DNA from 2 places in the Pseudomonas sp. PAMC25584 genome. Region 1 is predicted to be linked to the other one. Evidence: predicted binding sites of a transcription regulator. Region 1 holds the regulator's gene; the other holds the start of a gene.
The links. The regulator sigma-54, encoded in region 1, starts transcription at its own class of promoters, with help from an activator protein. The targets are predictions, from matches to a motif close to ANTGGCATNNANNTTGCTNT.
Positions count from the first base shown of each region.

Region 2: the regulator sigma-54 is predicted to act here: its motif matches at 1,214-1,233, upstream of glnK (P-II family nitrogen regulator).

Region 1 covers NZ_CM176870.1:994,751-1,010,191, forward strand. The annotation lists gene ACS5Q8_RS04480 (ZIP family metal transporter) at 1-509, shown strand, start outside; gene ACS5Q8_RS04485 (HPr family phosphocarrier protein) at 548-820, opposite strand; gene rapZ (RNase adapter RapZ) at 837-1,694, opposite strand; gene ptsN (PTS IIA-like nitrogen regulatory protein PtsN) at 1,697-2,161, opposite strand; gene hpf (ribosome hibernation-promoting factor, HPF/YfiA family) at 2,174-2,479, opposite strand; gene ACS5Q8_RS04505 (RNA polymerase factor sigma-54) at 2,555-4,048, opposite strand; gene lptB (LPS export ABC transporter ATP-binding protein) at 4,246-4,971, opposite strand; gene lptA (lipopolysaccharide transport periplasmic protein LptA) at 4,971-5,504, opposite strand; gene lptC (LPS export ABC transporter periplasmic protein LptC) at 5,491-6,063, opposite strand; gene ACS5Q8_RS04525 (KdsC family phosphatase) at 6,072-6,596, opposite strand; gene ACS5Q8_RS04530 (KpsF/GutQ family sugar-phosphate isomerase) at 6,597-7,571, opposite strand; gene ACS5Q8_RS04535 (ATP-binding cassette domain-containing protein) at 7,887-8,696, shown strand; gene mlaE (lipid asymmetry maintenance ABC transporter permease subunit MlaE) at 8,696-9,493, shown strand; gene mlaD (outer membrane lipid asymmetry maintenance protein MlaD) at 9,493-9,960, shown strand; gene ACS5Q8_RS04550 (MlaC/ttg2D family ABC transporter substrate-binding protein) at 9,972-10,619, shown strand; gene ACS5Q8_RS04555 (STAS domain-containing protein) at 10,616-10,921, shown strand; gene ACS5Q8_RS04560 (BolA family protein) at 11,036-11,275, shown strand; gene murA (UDP-N-acetylglucosamine 1-carboxyvinyltransferase) at 11,299-12,564, shown strand; gene hisG (ATP phosphoribosyltransferase) at 12,781-13,416, shown strand; gene hisD (histidinol dehydrogenase) at 13,796-15,121, shown strand; gene hisC (histidinol-phosphate transaminase) at 15,125-15,441, shown strand, end outside.
Region 2 covers NZ_CM176870.1:6,036,600-6,041,289, reverse strand. The annotation lists gene ACS5Q8_RS28390 (YifB family Mg chelatase-like AAA ATPase) at 1-541, opposite strand, end outside; gene ACS5Q8_RS28385 (accessory factor UbiK family protein) at 756-1,019, opposite strand; gene glnK (P-II family nitrogen regulator) at 1,442-1,780, shown strand; gene ACS5Q8_RS28375 (ammonium transporter) at 1,815-3,152, shown strand; gene ACS5Q8_RS28370 (secondary thiamine-phosphate synthase enzyme YjbQ) at 3,364-3,789, shown strand; gene sutA (dormancy-specific transcriptional regulator SutA) at 3,894-4,220, shown strand; gene ACS5Q8_RS28360 (HAD family hydrolase) at 4,317-4,690, opposite strand, start outside.

The DNA.
Region 1 (15,441 bases):
ACCTGGTCGACCGCAAGGTCTCCGGTGCCAGCCCGGAAATGCTGGTCGGCACGCCGGAGCACCCGGTGATCCCGCCACGCATCTGGCTGTTCGTATTTGCCATCATTGCGCACAACATCCCGGAGGGTATGGCCGTGGGCGTTTCGGCGGGCGGCGGTATGCCGGATGCCGACAGCCTGGCCATGGGCATTGCCTTGCAGGATGTGCCCGAAGGCCTAGTGATTGCGTTGGTGTTGGCTGGGGCAGGGATGTCGCGGGTCAAGGCGTTCCTGATCGGTGCGGCCTCGGGTCTGGTCGAGCCGATATTTGCCGTGCTTTGCGCCTGGTTGGTGAGCCTGGCAGAAGTGTTGCTACCGCTAGGCTTGGCGTTGGCTGCCGGCGCGATGCTGCTGGTGGTCACTCACGAGGTGATCCCCGAGTCGCGGCGCAATGGCCATGAACAGCTCGCCAGCCTGGGATTGTGCATTGGGTTCTGTTTGATGATGGTGATGGATACCGCGCTGGGCTGAAGCTGTTGCGGCTTCAGCCGCTGTCTCAAAGGGTGGGCTTATTCACCCTCATCAAAGAAGTTATTGATCAGCTTGACCAGGGCGTCCATCGCTTCCTGCTCTTGCTCGCCTTCCGTCTTCAAATGAATCTTGGTGCCCTTGCCGGCGGCCAGCATCATCATCGCCATGATGCTTTTGCCGTCGACCATGGATTCTGGGGTGCGCCCAGCGCGGACCTGGCAGGGGAACTGCCCGGCGATGCCGACGAACTTGGCTGAGGCCCGGGCGTGCAGGCCCAGCTTGTTGATGATTTCAATTTCCAGAGCGGGCATCGCGGGGGTGTTCCTTTCAGCTAAGGTCTCGGTGGCGAACCTGGACGTTCTTGAGGGTTTGTTGCAGCGTCTGGCCCAGGCGTTCGGTCAGATAGACAGAGCGGTGGTGGCCGCCGGTGCAGCCGATGGCAATGGTGACATAGGCCCGGTTGCTCGCGGCAAAGCGCGGCAACCATTTGAGCAGGTAGCTGGAGATGTCCTGGAACATCTCCTCGACATCCGGTTGCGCGGCCAGATAGTCCGCCACAGGCTGGTCCAACCCTGATTGATCACGCAACTCCGGCTTCCAGTAGGGATTGGGCAGGCAGCGCACATCGAATACCAGGTCGGCATCCACCGGCATACCGCGCTTGAAGCCAAACGACTCGACCAGAAAGGCCGTGCCGGGTTCGGGCTGGTTCAGCAGGCGTAGCTTGATGGCATCGCGTAGTTGGTACAGGTTGAGGCTGGTGGTGTTGATCTTGAGGTCGGCGAGGTCAATGATCGGCCCCAACAGCTTGGTCTCGTCCTCGATGGCTTCGGCCAGCGAACGGTGTGGGCTGCTGAGGGGGTGGCGTCGACGAGTCTCGGAGAAACGTTTGAGCAGGGTTTCTTCGTCGGCATCCAGGTACAGCACATCGCAGTGAATGTGCTTGGCACGTACTTCCTCAAGCAGTTCCGGGAAGCGCGAGAGGTGGCTGGGCAGGTTGCGGGCATCAATCGAAACGGCGACCAACGGCTGTGCCAGTTCGGTGTGGATCAGCGCGCGCTCCGCCAACTCCGGCAGCAGGCCGGCGGGTAGGTTGTCGATGCAATAGAAACCGTTGTCCTCAAGAACATTGAGGGCGGTGCTTTTACCTGAGCCGGAGCGGCCGCTGACGATGATCAAACGCATGATTAATGCCCGTTTTGTTCATCCAGGACAACCTGATACAACGCCTCATTGCTGCTGGCGCTGCGCAGTTTGTCGCGTACTTCCTTGCGGTCGAGCATGCTTGCAATCTGCCGGAGCAGTTCCAGGTGTGCATCGGTGGCGGCTTGCGGGACCAGCAACACAAACAGCAGGTCGACCGGCGCACCGTCGATGGCGTCGAAATCGATGGGAGCGTCCAGGTGCAGCAGGGCGCTGACAGGTGTCTCGCAGCCTTTGAGGCGGCAGTGAGGAATGGCGATGCCGTTACCAAAACCGGTCGAGCCGAGTTTTTCACGGGCAATCAGAGCCTCGTAGACATCTTGCATCTCCAATTCAGGCACTTGTTTGCTGATCAGGTTGGCAATCTGTTCGAGGGCTTTCTTCTTGCTGCCCCCCGGCGCGTTCACAACGGAACGGCCGGGAGTCAGGATGGTTTCAAGTCGGATCATGGGTGGGGAGTGTTAGCGGCCGGTGCCCTGAAGGAGGCTCTGCTGCTTTTCCTTATGCTTTTTGATTTGGCGATCCAGCTTGTCGGTCAGGTCGTCAATGGCGGCATACATATCAGAATGCTCAGCATTGGCGACGACTTCCCCGCCGGGTATACGCAAGGTGGCTTCGATTTTCTGCTTCAGCTTTTCGACAGTCATAATGACTTGCACGTTGGTGATCTTGTCGAAATGCCCCTCAATTCGTTTGAGTTTTTCGCCGATATAAGTGCGCAGCGCTTCGGTCACTTCCAGTTGGTGTCCACTGATATTGACTTGCATACAGCTTCTCCTTCGTTGCCAGTGCATAAAGCGACGGGTAGGAATACCCGCCACTGGAACGCTGTGGCCTGCCCGTCACATCAAACGCTTACGCTCGCTGGAAGGCGCAATCCCAAGGGACTCGCGGTACTTGGCGACGGTTCGACGGGCGACCTGAATGCCTTGTGCCTCCAGTAAACCAGCGATCTTGCTGTCACTCAACGGCTTTTTCTGATTTTCCGCGGCAACCAGTTTTTTGATGATCGCGCGGATCGCCGTGGACGAGCATTCGCCGCCTTCGGAGGTGCTGACATGGCTGGAGAAAAAGTACTTCAACTCATATATACCCCGTGGGGTATGCATGAATTTTTGCGTCGTTACCCGGGAAATCGTCGATTCGTGCATGCCCACCGCTTCTGCGATGTCGTGCAGAACCAGGGGTTTCATCGCTTCGTCGCCGTATTCCAGGAAGCCGCGCTGGTGCTCGACGATCTGGGTGGCCACTTTCATCAGGGTTTCGTTGCGGCTTTGCAGGCTCTTGATGAACCAGCGCGCTTCCTGCAACTGGTTGCGCATGAAGGTGTTGTCGGCACTGGTGTCGGCACGACGCACAAAACCGGCATATTGCGGGTTGACCCGCAGGCGCGGCACCGACTCCTGGTTCAGTTCCACCAGCCAGCGCTCGTTGTCCTTGCGCACGATCACATCGGGGACGACGTATTCGGCTTCGCTGGACTCGATCTGCGAGCCCGGACGCGGGTTGAGGCTTTGCACCAGCTCGATGACGTGGCGCAGGTCGTCTTCCTTGAGCTTCATGCGGCGCATCAGTTGGCTGTAGTCGCGGCTGCCCAGCAGGTCGATGTAGTCGGTGACCAGGCGCTGGGCTTCAGCGAGCCAAGGGGTCTTGGCGGGCAGTTGGCGCAATTGCAGCAACAGGCACTCGCTAAGGTTGCGTGCGCCAATGCCGGCGGGCTCGAACTGCTGGATGCGGTGCAGGACGGCTTCGATTTCGTCCAGCTCGATGTCCAGTTCCGGGTCGAAGGCTTCAAGAATCTCTTCGAGCGTCTCGTCCAGATAACCCTGGTTATTGATGCAGTCGATCAGGGTCACGGCGATCAGGCGATCGGTGTCGGACATCGGCGCCAGGTTCAATTGCCACAGCAAGTGGCTCTGCAGGCTCTCGCCGGCTGAGGTGCGGGTGGTGAAATCCCACTCGTCGTCATCATTGCTCGGCAGGCTGCTGGCGCTGGTCTGGTAGACGTCCTCCCAGGCGGTGTCCACGGGAAGTTCGTTGGGGATGCGTTCGTTCCATTCGCCTTCCTCCAGGTTATCCACCGTAGGGGCGGTTTCCTGGTAAGAGGGTTCCTGCACGTCGGAATTGGGTTTTTGCTCGACGTTGTCGGCCAGTGGGTCTGCATTATCGAAGTCGTCGCCTTCTTCCTGGCGTTCGAGCATCGGATTGGACTCCAAGGCTTCCTGGATTTCCTGTTGTAGGTCCAGTGTCGACAATTGGAGCAGGCGGATGGCCTGTTGCAGCTGCGGTGTCATCGTCAGCTGCTGGCCCATTCTCAGGACTAGCGATGGTTTCATGGCAGGGGCTTAACACCTTATTCGCCGGCGCAATGCGCCATCCACGACAGGGCGCGTGAGCGCCAAACATAAGCAAATTATATGCCTGATATCGGGGGCTTTGCCTAGAGCGCGGTAACAATAAAAATCCGGAGGTTTTCATTGACTCCCGCGCACCTTGGCGAACGGCCTGCCACCGCCATTTTCTACCGGCAGGCTTACAGGCGGAACTCGTGGCCCAGATACACTTCCTTGACCAGTTCGTTGGCCAGAATAGTGGCCGAATCGCCTTCTGCGATCAGTTGCCCATCATTGACGATATATGCAGTTTCGCAGATATCGAGGGTCTCGCGGACATTGTGGTCGGTGATCAGTACACCGATGCCCTTGGCCTTGAGGTGATGGATGATCTGCTTGATGTCGCCAACCGAGATCGGGTCGACACCGGCAAAAGGTTCGTCCAGCAGGATGAACTTCGGCGCAGTGGCCAGTGCGCGGGCAATCTCCACGCGGCGACGTTCACCACCGGACAAGCTCATGCCGAGGTTGTCGCGGATGTGGTTGATGTGGAACTCCTGCAGCAGGCTTTCCAGCTCCTTGCGGCGGCCGTCGCGGTCGAGTTCCTTACGGGTCTCGAGGATCGCCATGATGTTATCGGCGACCGACAGTTTGCGGAAGATCGACGCCTCCTGGGGGAGATAGCCGATACCGGCGCGCGCGCGGCCGTGCATCGGCTGGTGGCTGACGTCCAGGTCGTCGATCAACACGCGACCCTGGTCTGCCTGAACCAGGCCGACGATCATATAGAAGCAAGTGGTTTTGCCGGCACCGTTGGGGCCAAGCAGGCCGACGATCTGGCCGCTGTCGATCGACAGGCTGACGTCGCGCACGACCTGACGGCCTTTATAGGCCTTGGCCAGATGCTGGGCTTTCAGGGTTGCCATTACTCGGCCTTCTTCTTCGGCTGGATAACCATGTCGATACGTGGGCGTGGTGCGGTGACCTTGCTGCCGTTGGCGCGACCGGCGTTGGCGATCTGCTTCACGGTGTCATAGGTGATCTTTTCACCTTCCGTGGAGTTGCCGTCGGGGCTCAGTACCTTGGCCTGGTCGATCAGCACGATGCGGTTTTGCTGGGCGTGATACTGGATGGTTTTGCCGTAGCCCTTCATTGGTGCGGTATCGGCGGGCGCCTGCTTCTGTTCGAAGTAAGCCAGGTTGCCCACGGAAGTCACAACGTCGATGTCGCCAGCAGGGGTGCGAGTCAGCGTCACCGTGTTGCCGGTGATCTTCATCGAGCCCTGGGTAATGATCACGCCACCGGTGTAGGTCGCGACGCCTTGTTTGTCATCGAGCTGTGCATCGTCGGCCGAAATGTGGATCGGTTGCTGGCTATCGTTCGGCAGAGCCCAGGCGCTCACGCTTCCCAGTGCTGCGCCCAGACCGAGCAAAATAGGGAGGGTTTTAACGAGCCTCATACTGTCCTCTTACGTTCGATAGCAGGTGTATCCTGCTTTCTTTCAAATACGCTTTCATTCCCTTGCCAGTCGATACACCGCCAGCGCCGTCGATTCTAACGTCTTGCTCGGTCTGCGCATATTGCTTCTGTGGGAATACGGTCATGCGACTGCTGGTAATGATGGTGTCGCGGTTCTGCGCGTCAGTCCGTGCGACGCGTACCGAGTCGATCAGTTCCACTTCGGTGCCGTCCGGGTTGACTTCGCCACGCTTGCTGGTGACGTGCCAGGGGAATTCGGTGCCGCGGTACAGATTCAGGTCGGGGTTGGTCAGCAGGGTGACTTCGGATGCCTTCAAGTGTTCGACTTTGTCCGATGTCATTTCGTACTGCACTTTGCCGTCAGGTAGGAACTGCACGCTGTAGGCATTGGTGGCGTAATAGTCGATAGCGCCTTGGTCAGCCTGCGCAACAGGCTGGTCGAGAAAGCGCTCCGGGCTGATATTCCAGTAGCCAACCGCCAGGAGCAGCGCGGCGATGACCCCGAATAGCAGGAAGTTGCGAATCTTTTTGCTCAGCATAAAACGCTCTATAGGTAGGCGGCGTGGGCCGCTTCAAGGCTGCCCTGGGCACGCAGGATCAACTCGCAGAACTCGCGGGCGGCGCCTTCGCCGCCACGGGCCGTGGTGATGCCGTGGGCATGCTCGCGAACAAATGCCGCCGCATTGGCGACAGCCATGCCCAAGCCCACCCGGCGGATCACCGGCAGGTCGGGCAGGTCGTCGCCCAGATAGGCAACCTGCTCATAGCTTAGGTTGAGTTGGCCAAGCAGCTCGTCCAAGACGACTAGTTTATCCTCCCGGCCCTGATACAGGTGAGGAATCCCCAGGTTTTGTGCGCGGCGTTCCACAACCGGGGTTTTTCGACCGCTGATAATCGCGGTTTGCACGCCCGCCGCCATGAGCATCTTGATGCCCTGGCCGTCGAGGGTGTTGAACGTCTTGAATTCGCTGCCGTCTTCGAGGAAGTACAGGCGGCCATCGGTCAGCACGCCGTCAACGTCGAAAATCGCCAACTTGATGTGTTTGCCGCGTTGCAACAGGTCGCTGGTCATTTACATCACTCCCGCACGCAGCAAGTCGTGCATGTTCAGGGCGCCAATCGGGCGGTCGTCGCCATCGACCACCACCAGCGCGCCGATCTTATGGTCTTCCATGATCTTCAGGGCCTCGGCCGCCAGCATTTCCGCGCGTGCAGTCTTGCCGTGGGGGGTCATCACCGCATCGATGGTGGCGGTGTGGATATCGATAGTGCGGTCCAGGGTGCGGCGCAGGTCTCCGTCGGTGAAGACGCCGGCCAGGCGTCCGTCGGCTTCCAGGACCACGGTCATGCCCAGGCCCTTGCGGGTCATCTCCATGAGCGCGTCCTTCAGCAGGGTACCGCGCTGTACCTGGGGCAGTTCATCGCCGGAATGCATGACGTTTTCCACTTTCAACAGCAGGCGTCGGCCCAGCGCACCGCCCGGATGGGAAAACGCGAAGTCTTCCGCCGTAAAACCGCGCGCTTCCAGCAGCGCCACGGCCAAGGCATCGCCCATGACCAGCGCGGCGGTGGTGGAGGAGGTCGGTGCCAGGTTCAGCGGGCAGGCCTCAGCGGTCACGTGAACATTCAGGTTTACTTCGGCGGCCTTGGCCAGTGTCGACTCCGGGTTGCCGGTGATGCTGATCATCTGGATGCCCAGGCGTTTGATCAGCGGCAGCAGGGTCACGATTTCGTTGGTGGTGCCGGAGTTGGACAGTGCGAGGATGATGTCATCCTTGGTGATCATGCCCATGTCGCCATGGCTGGCTTCGGCCGGGTGGACGAAAAACGCTGTGGTCCCGGTGCTTGCCAGGGTGGCGGCGATCTTGTTGCCGACGTGACCGGACTTGCCCATGCCGACCACAACAACGCGGCCTTTGCTGGCCAGAATCATCTCGCAGGCGCGCACGAAATCTGCGTCGATATGGGCCAACAAGCCTTCTACGGCTTCAAGCTCGAGGCGGATGGTGCGTTGTGCGGATTGGATAAGGTCGCTGGATTGGCTCATGTCTGAAATCGTATAGCCTGACGAAAAGTCGGCGATTATAACGGTAATGATCAATTCCCTCACGCAAGTTCGTCAGCCTTTAGTCGTCAGGCGCTTCAGACTCCTTCCTCGGTAACATAGCCAGCAATGTTTTTTCCCTGTCCCCAATCTGAACAAGCGCTGTTCCGGCCTTGGGGGCTCTGCACCAGCAGTGATATAGTTCGCCGCCAGCTCGGTCCACCCAGCCCATGTGGCTAACTATATATCGCGCAACCGTTGCAAACGTTTGTCGCAAACGTGGTGTCTGAGTGAAAGGCTGCATCCCAAGGAGTTTAGATGAGTGCCGATAACGCCTACGCGGTCGAGCTGAAGGGCCTTACCTTCAAGCGCGGGACGCGCAGCATCTTCAATAACGTCGATATTCGCATTCCCCGCGGCAAGGTCACGGGCATCATGGGGCCTTCCGGTTGCGGCAAGACCACCCTGTTGCGCCTGATGGGCATGCAATTGCGCCCCAACGCAGGCGAAGTATGGGTCAACGGCCAGAACCTGCCGACGCTGTCGCGCAGCGATCTGTTCGATGCGCGCAAGCACATGGGGGTCCTGTTCCAAAGCGGTGCGCTGTTCACCGACCTCGATGTGTTCGAAAACGTCGCGTTTCCGCTGCGGGTGCATACTCAGCTGTCCGATGAAATGATTCGTGACATTGTGCTGCTGAAACTGCAAGCCGTGGGCCTTCGCGGAGCCCTCGACCTGATGCCGGACGAACTGTCCGGCGGCATGAAGCGTCGTGTCGCATTGGCGCGTGCTATTGCCCTCGATCCGCAGATTCTCATGTATGACGAACCCTTCGTGGGGCAGGACCCGATCGCCATGGGCGTGCTGGTGCGCCTGATCCGCCTGCTCAACGATGCGCTGGGGATTACCAGTATCGTGGTCTCCCACGACCTGGCCGAGACCGCGAGCATCGCCGACTACCTCTATGTGGTCGGTGATGGCCAGGTGCTGGGGCAGGGAACGCCGGAAGAACTGATGAACGCTGACAACCCGCGCATTCGCCAATTCATGACCGGCGATCCCGATGGCCCGGTGCCTTTTCATTTTCCGGCAGCGGACTACCGCTCAGATCTTCTGGGGAAGCGCTGATGCGCAAGACATCTCTTATCGAGAAGGTGCGCCTTTTCGGTCGTTCCGGCATCGACATCATCGAAGTGCTCGGCCGTTCGACGATTTTCCTGTTCCACGCCTTGCTCGGCCGTGGTGGCATTGGCGGCAGCTTCGGTCTGCTAATCAAGCAACTGCACGCCGTCGGTGTGATGTCCCTGGTGATCATCGTGGTCTCCGGGCTCTTCATCGGCATGGTGCTGGCGTTGCAAGGCTTCAATATCCTGTCCAGCTACGGCTCGGAACAGGCGGTGGGGCAGATGGTCGCCCTGACGCTGTTGCGTGAACTCGGCCCGGTCGTCGCGGCCCTGTTGTTCGCCGGGCGCGCCGGTTCTGCGCTGACCGCCGAAATCGGCAACATGAAGTCCACCGAGCAGTTGTCCAGCCTGGAGATGATCGGTGTGGACCCGCTCAAGTACATTGTTGCACCGCGCCTGTGGGCCGGCTTCATTTCCCTGCCGCTGCTGGCGATGATCTTCAGCGTGGTGGGTATCTGGGGCGGTTCATGGGTTGCGGTGGACTGGCTGGGGGTCTACGACGGCTCCTACTGGGCCAACATGCAAAACAGCGTGACCTTCAACGGCGACGTGCTCAATGGCATTATAAAGAGCATTGTCTTCGCCTTTGTCGTGACCTGGATCGCCGTATTCCAAGGCTATGACTGTGAGCCCACTTCAGAAGGGATCAGTCGCGCCACCACCAAGACCGTTGTGTACGCCTCGCTGGCGGTACTGGGCCTTGACTTCATTATGACCGCCTTGATGTTTGGAGATTTCTGATGCAAAACCGCACTGTGGAAATCGGTGTCGGCCTTTTCTTGCTGGCTGGCATCCTGGCTTTACTGTTGCTTGCCCTGCGAGTCAGCGGCCTTTCGGCCAGCCCCACCGCCGATACTTATAAACTTTACGCGTACTTCGACAATATCGCCGGTTTGACTGTCAGAGCTAAAGTGACCATGGCCGGTGTGACCATCGGCAAGGTCTCGGCAATCGATCTGGATCGCGACAGCTTCACCGGGCGAGTGACGATGCAGTTGGACAAGAAGGTAGATAACCTACCAACCGACTCTACTGCGTCTATCCTCACTGCGGGCTTGCTGGGCGAGAAATACATCGGGATCAGCGTGGGTGGTGAAACTGCTCTGCTCAAGGATGGCTCGACCATCCACGACACACAGTCGTCGCTGGTGCTTGAGGACCTGATCGGTAAATTCCTGCTCAATACGGTCAATAAAGACGCCAAATGAGGACTCTGTTCATGATCTCTACCTTGCGACGTGGTCTGCTGGTACTGCTTGCAGCACTGCCGTTGATGGCCAACGCGGCGGGTTCTGCGCACGAACTGGTGCAGGACACGACCAGCAAAATGTTGGCTGACCTGACCGCCAATAAAGAACAGTACAAGCAAGACCCGACTAAGTTTTACGACTCGCTCAATACCATTGTCGGCCCGGTCGTGGACGCCGAAGGTATTTCGCGCAGCATCATGACGGTCAAGTATTCGCGCAAGGCCACGCCCGCGCAGATGCAGACATTCCAGGAAAACTTCAAGAAGGGCCTGTTCCAGTTCTACGGTAACGCCCTGCTCGAATACAACAACCAGGGGATCACTGTCGATCCCGCCAAGGATGAGTCGGGCGATCGCACCAGTGTCGGCATGACCGTCAAGGGCAGCAACGGCGCGATCTATCCTGTGCAGTACACGTTGGAAAAGGTCAGCGGCGAGTGGAAGCTGCGTAACGTGATCATCAACGGTATCAACATCGGCAAGCTGTTCCGTGACCAGTTCGCTGATGCGATGCAGCGCAATGGCAACGACCTGGACAAGACCATCAATGGTTGGGCTGGTGAAGTGGCCAAGGCCAAGGAAGAGACCGATAAAGCTGCTGGGAAGCCCGCGCAATGACCGAGGCGGCTGTTCGTATCGGCGACGCCGGCGAGTTGTTCCTCAGCGGTGTGCTGGATTACCGCACCGGGCCGGACTTGCGCAAGCAGGGGCAGGCGCTGATCAAAGCGAGCACCGCGCCGTCGCTGGTGCTCGATTGCTCGGCGGTGAGCAAGTCCAGCAGCGTCGGTTTGTCGTTACTGCTGTGCTTTATACGTGATGCCGAGGCAGCCAAAAAACCGGTCAGCATAAGTGCGCTGCCCGATGACATGCGTGAAATTGCCGAGGTTTACGGTCTGACCGAGCTGTTGGCGCATCCTTAATACACATTTTCAAGGAAGCCCCCCGTCAGAGTCCTGCTATGCGGGGTTCGCAGGCGCGGGGCTTTTTTGTATGATGTGCGACCCGTGCGCACTGGGCGCCGATAGAGGTTGAGCATGCAGGCCCTAGAAGTTAAGAGCTTCCTTGAAGGAAAGCTGCCGGAAACGAACGTAGAAGTTGAAGGCGAAGGCTGCAACTTCCAGCTGAATTTGATTAGCGATGAACTGGCGGCGCTGAGCCCGGTCAAGCGTCAACAGCAGGTCTATGCCCATTTGAACCCGTGGATCACCGATGGCAGCATCCATGCGGTCACTATGAAATTTTTCAGCCGCGCGGCCTGGGCCGAGCGCACCTGAGCCCCCAAGGCGTCGAGATTCTTATGGATAAATTGATTATTACCGGCGGTGCCCGCCTTGATGGCGAGATCCGCATTTCCGGTGCGAAAAACTCCGCCTTGCCGATCCTGGCAGCGACCCTGCTGTGCGATGGTCCTGTGACCGTGGCCAACCTGCCGCACCTGCACGACATCACCACCATGATCGAGCTGTTCGGTCGCATGGGCATTGAGCCGGTGATCGACGAAAAACTGTCGGTTGAAATCGACCCGCGCACCATCAAGACCCTGATCGCCCCGTATGAGCTGGTGAAAACCATGCGTGCGTCGATCCTGGTGCTTGGCCCGATGGTCGCCCGTTTCGGCGAAGCCGAAGTGGCCCTGCCTGGCGGTTGCGCGATCGGTTCGCGTCCGGTGGACCTGCACATCCGTGGTCTTGAAGCCATGGGTGCTACCATTGACGTCGAAGGCGGCTACATCAAGGCCAAGGCGCCGGAAGGCGGCCTGCGTGGCGCCAGCTTCTTCTTTGATACCGTGAGCGTGACCGGTACCGAGAACATCATGATGGCCGCGGCCCTGGCTAACGGTCGCAGTGTGTTGCAAAACGCCGCGCGCGAGCCGGAAGTGGTCGACCTGGCCAACTTCCTGATCGCCATGGGCGCCAACATCCGCGGCGCCGGCACCGACACCATCACCATTGAAGGTGTAAAACGCCTGCATTCGGCCACCTACAAGGTGATGCCGGACCGCATCGAGACCGGGACCTACCTGGTCGCCGCCGCCGTCACCGGTGGTCGCGTCAAGGTCAAGGACACTGATCCGACCATCCTTGAGTCCGTACTGGAAAAACTTAAGGAAGCCGGCGCTGAAATCACCACCGGTGAAGATTGGATCGAGCTGAACATGCACGGCAAGCGGCCAAAAGCCGTCAACGTGCGGACCGCCCCGTACCCGGCGTTCCCGACCGACATGCAAGCGCAGTTCATCTCCCTGAACGCGATTGCCGAAGGCACCGGTGCCGTGATCGAGACCATCTTTGAAAACCGCTTCATGCACGTGTATGAACTGCACCGCATGGGCGCGAAGATCCAGGTCGAAGGCAACACGGCCATTGTGACCGGCATCGACAAGCTCAAAGGCGCGCCCGTCATGGCCACCGACCTGCGGGCCTCGGCCAGCCTGGTGATCTCCGCACTGTGCGCAGAGGGCGACACGCTGATCGACCGCATCTACCACATAGACCGTGGCTACGAGTGCATCGAAGAAAAACTGCAGATGCTCGGCGCGAAGATCCGCCGGGTACCGGGCTAGTCCAAGGACTGCAATTGTGGCGAGGGAGCTTGCTCCCGCTGGGTCGCGAAGCGGCCCCAAGAGCGGGACTGCTACGCAGTCCAACGGGAGCAAGCGCCCTCGCCACAGTTTGCGGTTAGCTGATTTGTTTCAAATCGAGGCTGTAATGGCCTCGATCTGTGTCTGGCGCCGTTTGCGACCAGACCGCAATAGCCTGATGAAGGACTGACGTTTCCCATGTTGACCATCGCACTGTCCAAGGGCCGTATCCTTGACGACACTTTGCCGCTTCTGGCTGAAGCGGGCATCGTGCCGACCGAGAATCCGGACAAGAGCCGCAAGTTGATCATCCCTACGACCCAGGACGACGTTCGCCTGCTGATCGTGCGGGCTACCGATGTGCCGACCTACGTTGAACACGGTGCCGCCGACCTGGGTGTCGCCGGTAAAGACGTATTGATGGAATACGGTGGCCAGGGCCTGTACGAACCACTGGACCTGCGTATTGCCCTGTGCAAGCTGATGACCGCTGGCCGGGTCGGTGACGTCGAGCCCAAGGGGCGCCTGCGGGTGGCCACCAAGTTCGTCAATATCGCCAAGCGTTACTACGCGGAGCAAGGCCGCCAGGTCGATATCATCAAGCTGTACGGCTCGATGGAGCTGGCACCGCTGATCGGCCTGGCCGACAAGATCATCGACGTGGTCGACACCGGCAACACCCTGCGCGCCAACGGCCTGGAGCCCCAGGATTTCATTGCTGACATCAGCTCTCGCCTGATCGTCAACAAGGCATCGATGAAGATGCAGCACGCGCGTATCCAGGCGTTGATCGACACCCTGCGCAACGCAGTGGAGTCTCGACACCGCGGTTGACTCACCCGCGTAGCCAAACGGCTGCGCCCGTCTATCCGCCTCATAGCCAGAATTCTCAGGTGCCCAAGCGGAAAACGACTGCTGGGAAGGTGCGCTGACGTTCAATAACGAATCGCGCCTTACCCCAAAAGGCAAGTTATGTTAGTAGAAGATTCTTTTTCAATACCTAGCCACGCGTAGCAGCCTGCCTTTTGAGGCAAGGCCCTACGGGTTGGTACTGTGGCCGCGCCATGCTGCGTTGCGGGACTTGGTAAGGAAACAACCCTTACCGGCGTCCCGCGCCTTGCCTGGCACGACCGCAGCACCAACGCGATTCGTTATTGAATGTCAGCGCACCTTCGGGCGCCTGAGTTTTTGCCAATCCTATGAGGCCCTCGCTATGACCACGTCCACTGCAATTGCCCGACTCAACGCTGCCGACCCGGATTTCGCCCATCATCTGGATCATCTGCTGAGTTGGGAAAGTGTGTCCGACGACTCGGTCAACCAGCGGGTGCTCGACATCATCAAGGCCGTGCGCGAGCGCGGTGACGCCGCGTTGGTGGACTTCACCCGCCAGTTCGACGGTTTGGACGTCAAGTCCATGTCGGACCTGATCCTGCCCCGCGAACGCCTGGAGCTGGCCCTGACGCGCATTACCGTGCCGCAGCGCGAAGCCCTGGAACTCGCGGCGGCGCGGGTGCGCAGTTACCACGAGAAGCAGAAACAGGATTCCTGGAGCTACACCGAGGCCGACGGCACCGTGCTGGGCCAGAAGGTCACGCCGCTGGATCGCGCCGGGCTGTACGTGCCGGGCGGTAAAGCCTCGTACCCGTCGTCGGTATTGATGAACGCGATTCCGGCCAAGGTCGCCGGTGTGACCGAAGTGGTCATGGTGGTGCCGACGCCGCGCGGTGAAATCAACGAGCTGGTCCTCGCGGCAGCCTGCATCGCCGGTGTCGACCGCGTGTTCACCATCGGCGGCGCCCAGGCTGTCGCGGCGTTGGCCTACGGCACTGAAAGCGTGCCGAAGGTCGACAAAGTGGTCGGCCCCGGCAACATCTATGTCGCCACCGCCAAGCGCCACGTGTTTGGCCAGGTCGGTATCGACATGATCGCCGGCCCTTCGGAAATCCTCGTGGTGTGTGACGGCCAGACCGACCCGGACTGGATCGCCATGGACCTGTTCTCCCAGGCCGAACATGACGAAGACGCCCAAGCGATTCTGGTCAGCCCTGACGCCGAGTTCCTCGACCAGGTCGCCGCCAGCATCAACAAGCTGATGCCGAGCATGGACCGCGCCGAGATCATCGAGAAGTCGATCAATGGCCGTGGTGCGCTGATCCTGGTGCGCGACATGGAGCAGGCCATCGAAGTGGCCAATCGCATCGCACCGGAGCACTTGGAGTTGTCCGTGGCCGACCCGCAAGGCTGGCTGCCGTCGATTCGTCACGCCGGGGCGATCTTCATGGGCCGCCACACCAGCGAAGCCCTGGGCGACTACTGCGCAGGTCCCAACCACGTGTTGCCGACCTCCGGCACCGCGCGCTTCTCGTCGCCACTGGGGGTGTATGACTTCCAGAAGCGTTCGTCGATCATCTTCTGCTCGCCACAAGGCGCTTCCGAGCTGGGCAAGACCGCCTCGGTACTGGCCCGTGGCGAATCCTTGAGCGCCCACGCACGTAGCGCCGAATACCGCATCCTTGAAGACAATAAGGGGAACTGAGACATGAGCAAATTCTGGAGCCCCTTCGTCAAGGACCTCGTGCCTTACGTACCCGGTGAGCAGCCCAAGCTGAGCAAGCTGGTCAAGCTCAACACCAATGAAAACCCCTACGGCCCGTCGCCCAAGGCGCTGGCGGCCATGCAGGCCGAGTTGAACGACAACCTGCGCCTGTATCCGGACCCTAACAGCGACCTGCTCAAGCAGGCCGTGGCCCGCTTTTACGCGATCGACGCCGGCAAAGTGTTCCTCGGCAATGGTTCCGATGAAGTCCTGGCACACATCTTCCACGCGCTGTTCCAGCACGACCTGCCGCTGTTGTT
Region 2 (4,690 bases), 1.2 Mb from region 1:
AACCGTCAGACTTGAAGGGCTCGATCGGTACTTGCCCATTCAGGTGCGCCACCACCTGCAGCAGGTGGTCCACCGCAATCACCTTCAACCCGGACGCCAGGCAGGCCTCTTCGGCATTCGCCCGAGGCACGATCACGCTGCGCCCGGCCTTGCGCGCCGCCAGCGCCGCCGGTAACACACCTTTCACCGCGCGTACCTCGCCCGATAGCGCCAATTCCCCCAGGCACTCCACGTCATCGAGCATCAGCGCCGGCACCTGCACGCTCGCCGCGAGAATCCCGAGGGCAATCGCCAGGTCAAAACGCCCGCCGTCCTTGGGCAGGTCGGCGGGCGCGAGGTTGAGGGTGATGCGACGGGCCGGGTATTGCAGCGCTGAATTGAGGATGGCGCTGCGCACGCGGTCCTTGCTTTCCTTGACGGCGGTTTCCGGCAAACCCACCAGCGTGAGCGATGGCAGACCATTGGCCATATGCACTTCGACGCTGACGGCGGGGGCTTCGACGCCGATCTGGGCGCGGCTGTGGACGATGGCGAGGGACATGCTCATTCCTTGAAAGGGCGGGCCGCTTCCTGCGGTTTTTCAAGGGTAGACGAGGTGGGGAAGAGCGAGGCGGGGGAGGTTTTACAGAACGTATCCGGAGAGTGACGCAGAACGAGTGTGTGGGCTGGCGTGCCTGCGATATAGGCGGTTAGGTGTGTCAGAGGGACCGAGTCGATCCCCTCGCAGGCAAGCCAGCGCCTACATTGACCGGGGTTTATTCAGCGGCTGCCGGGGTCAACCGCGCTTCCAACTCCGCCACCTTCGCCTCCAGGCTTTCCAGGCGCGCTCGGGTGCGGGCCAGTACCACCATTTGGCTGTCGAATTCTTCCCGGCTGACCAGGTCGAGCTTGCTGAAGCCGCTTTGCAGCAACGCCTTGAACTGGCTTTCGATTTCATTGCGGGGCAGCGGGGTGTCGCCGCTGAACAGGCGGGAGGCGTGGCCGCTCAGGGCGTCGAGGAGGTCTTTGGGCGCGAGCATGGGAAATCTTCCGGAAAACTGTTGGCGGGCAGTGTATCACGCAGCGTCTATAGTCATTTTCACGGACTCACGCGCACGCTTTTCGCGCATGGGGGCGCACGGTGGCGCACCCTTTTCGTGCGCATTGCATTCGCCAGAGGGTCCCGCAGGTGGGCGCAGCTAGGCAATGGACTGATTTCAATGATTTTTACGGAGCTGGCAAGGTTTCTGCTTAGACGAACATGACCCATGCACTGATGCAGTCGCTGTGACGAATGCAGTGCGCCGACGGATCAGGGGTACAGGTTTCGTCACCAGTGGTTCGCTGGCGTCGTAATGGCAATTGCTCTTGCGACGACGCGTTACAAAGCCAGGCGCTGCGCTTAGACTTGAGACGGGTTTGTTTTCCTGGGGCAAGTCCACCAATTCGGGAGAGAGTTTTCATGAAGCTAGTCACTGCCATCATCAAGCCGTTCAAGTTGGACGATGTACGCGAGTCGTTGTCCGAGATCGGCGTGCAGGGCATTACCGTTACTGAGGTCAAAGGCTTCGGGCGGCAGAAGGGTCACACCGAGCTGTATCGCGGCGCGGAGTACGTGGTCGATTTCCTGCCGAAGGTGAAGATTGATGTCGCCATTGACGACAAGGATCTTGACCGGGTTATCGAGGCGATAACCAAGGCTGCCAACACCGGCAAGATCGGTGACGGCAAGATCTTTGTGGTCAATCTGGAACAGGCTATTCGCATCCGTACCGGCGAAACCGATACCGACGCAATCTAAGCCGCCAAACCCCAACGCCCCAGGAGAAAACAATATGACTCTGCGTAAATTCGCAGGGCTCGGAGCCCTGTTGTCCTTTGTAATGCCAAGCCTGGCCTTGGCGGCAGACGAAGTGGCTGCTCCAGTCCTCAATTCCGGTGACACGGCGTGGATGCTCACATCCACCGCGCTCGTGCTGTTCATGACCATTCCCGGCCTGGCGCTGTTCTACGGCGGTATGGTTCGCTCCAAAAATATTCTGTCGGTGATGATGCAGTGCTTCGCCATCACTGGCTTGATCACCATCCTGTGGTTCGTCTACGGCTACAGCATGGCGTTCGATACCACCGGTATGGAAGCGGGCGTCGTCAACTTCAACTCGTTCGTGGGCGGCTTGTCCAAGCTGTTCCTCTCAGGTGTGACCCCGGCCAGCATCACCGGCCCTGCGGCGCTGTTCCCTGAGGCGGTGTTCATCACCTACCAGATGACCTTCGCCATCATCACCCCGGCGCTGATTGTCGGTGCCTTCGCCGAGCGTATGAAGTTCTCCGCGATGCTGATCTTCATGGGCGTTTGGTTCACCCTGGTCTACGCGCCGATTGCTCACATGGTGTGGGGCGGTCCGGGTTCGCTGCTAGGTGACTGGGGCGTGCTGGACTTCGCCGGCGGTACGGTGGTGCATATCAACGCCGGTGTGGCTGGCCTGGTAGCGTGCCTGGTCCTCGGCAAGCGTAAAGGTTTCCCGACCACGCCAATGGCGCCTCACAACCTGGGTTACACCCTGGTGGGTGCGGCCATGCTGTGGGTCGGCTGGTTCGGCTTCAACGCCGGTTCTGCAGCGGCGGCCAACGGCACTGCCGGTATGGCGATGCTGGTGACCCAGATCGCTACTGCCGCCGCCGCACTGGGCTGGATGTTCGCCGAGTGGGTCACCCACGGTAAACCAAGCGCCCTGGGCATCGCCTCGGGTGTGGTGGCGGGCCTTGTGGCTATTACGCCGGCTGCCGGTACCGTGGGCCCGATGGGCGCGCTGATCATCGGCCTGGCGGCGGGTGTGGTGTGCTTCTTCTGCGCCACGACCCTGAAACGCAAACTGGGCTATGACGACTCCCTGGACGCCTTCGGTGTGCACGGTATCGGCGGTATCCTCGGCGCAATCTTGACCGGTGTGTTTGCAGCGCCAGCACTGGGTGGCTTCGGCACCGTGACTGATGTGGCGGCACAGGTCTGGATTCAGTGCAAAGGCGTCGGCTTCACTGTGATCTACACAGCCATCGTGACCTTCATCATCCTCAAGGTGCTGGACATGGTCATGGGCCTGCGGGTTACCGACGAAGAAGAAGCTGTCGGCCTCGACCTGGCGCAACACAACGAACGCGGTTACAACTTGTAAGTAGGCGAAAAAAACATGCCCGGCTTGCCGGGCATTTTTTTGTCTGACGTTTGTCAGTCATGACGCGTGGTGCCGGTTTTTGCGCTGCGTATGTGATGGCGCGCACACGGCACTTTTCCGGATGCGAATGTCTTACAGGCATGTAGGCGTATTCGGCACTTTGTTTTTTCCCTGAGCGCGCTAGAATGCGCGCCGATGGGCGGAGAACTGTATGTGGCAACAGACCCTGATTACCCTGCGGGCCAAGCCCCGGGGCTTTCACCTGGTAACCGACGAGTTGCTGGCCGGCTTGCCTGAATTGAAGGCGTGTCGCGTGGGCCTGTTGCATCTGTGGCTGCAGCATACCTCGGCCTCGTTGACCATCAACGAGAATGCCGATCCGGCGGTTCGTCGTGACTTCGAGCGTTTTTTCAACTCGCTGGTGCCGCAAGGCCGAGCCGGGTTCGAACACAACGACGAAGGCCCGGACGATCTGCCGGCGCACTTCAAGGCCAGTCTCCTGGGCTGCCAGCTGAGTTTGCCGGTCAAGGCCGGCCGCTTGGCGATGGGGACCTGGCAAGGTGTTTATCTGGGCGAGCACCGTGATCATGGCGGTGCTCGTAAAGTCCTCGCCACTTTGCACGGTGATGGGGCATAAGCCATTGGTTATCCGGTGGATGTTGATTTTTTTTCCGGCGACCTTCGACAGAGGGTGAAGCTGGGCTATAACTAATCTGCTTTTCGCAAGTCATGAGGTAGAACATGAGCGACGATGATCTGGAAGACGACCTGGAAGTAGGTGAGGACGACGACACCGAAGAGCTGGAGGCGGTAGCGGAAGACGCTCCTGACGAAGGCGATGACGGTGGCGATGATGCGCCTGCCAAAACAGCCAAAGGTAAGGTCAAGGCCGCAGTTTCGGTCGATGAGCTGCCGAGCGTTGAAGCCAAGAACAAAGAGCGCGATGCGCTGGCCCGTGCGATGGAAGAGTTCCTCGCTAAAGGCGGCAAAGTGCAGGAAGTCGAGGCCAACGTGGTGGCAGACCCGCCCAAGAAACCGGATAACAAGTACGGCAGCCGACCTATCTGAGGTCAGCTTCCCGCTTGCTGAAAAAGCCCGCCGTCGCTGCGGGCTTTTTCATGCCTGAAACAATGTCTATGAGCCAGCGGTGTTGCCGCTATAGCGTTACTGCCAACTGCGGAGCAACGGTGGCAGCTCCGTCAGGCTGCGAATCTCTGCATCCGGGCGTTGATCCGCCTCCCAGACCTTACCCGTCGGGTTGAACCACACCGCGCGCAGTCCTGCTTGTTGGGCTCCCGCGATGTCATCCCCCGGATGATCGCCAACATGTACCGCTGCGCTGGCGTCCACGCCACCGCGTTGCAGCGCTTCCTGAAACAACCGCGCATCCGGCTTGGCGATGCCGAGGTCTTCGGCGCGCAGGGCAAAGTGAAAGTAGTCCGCCAGGCCCACACGCTGCACGTCCGCGTTGCCGTTAGTGATCACCCCCAGCAAGAAGTGCTCGCGCAACGCTTGCAACATCGGCTCGGCTTCGGGGA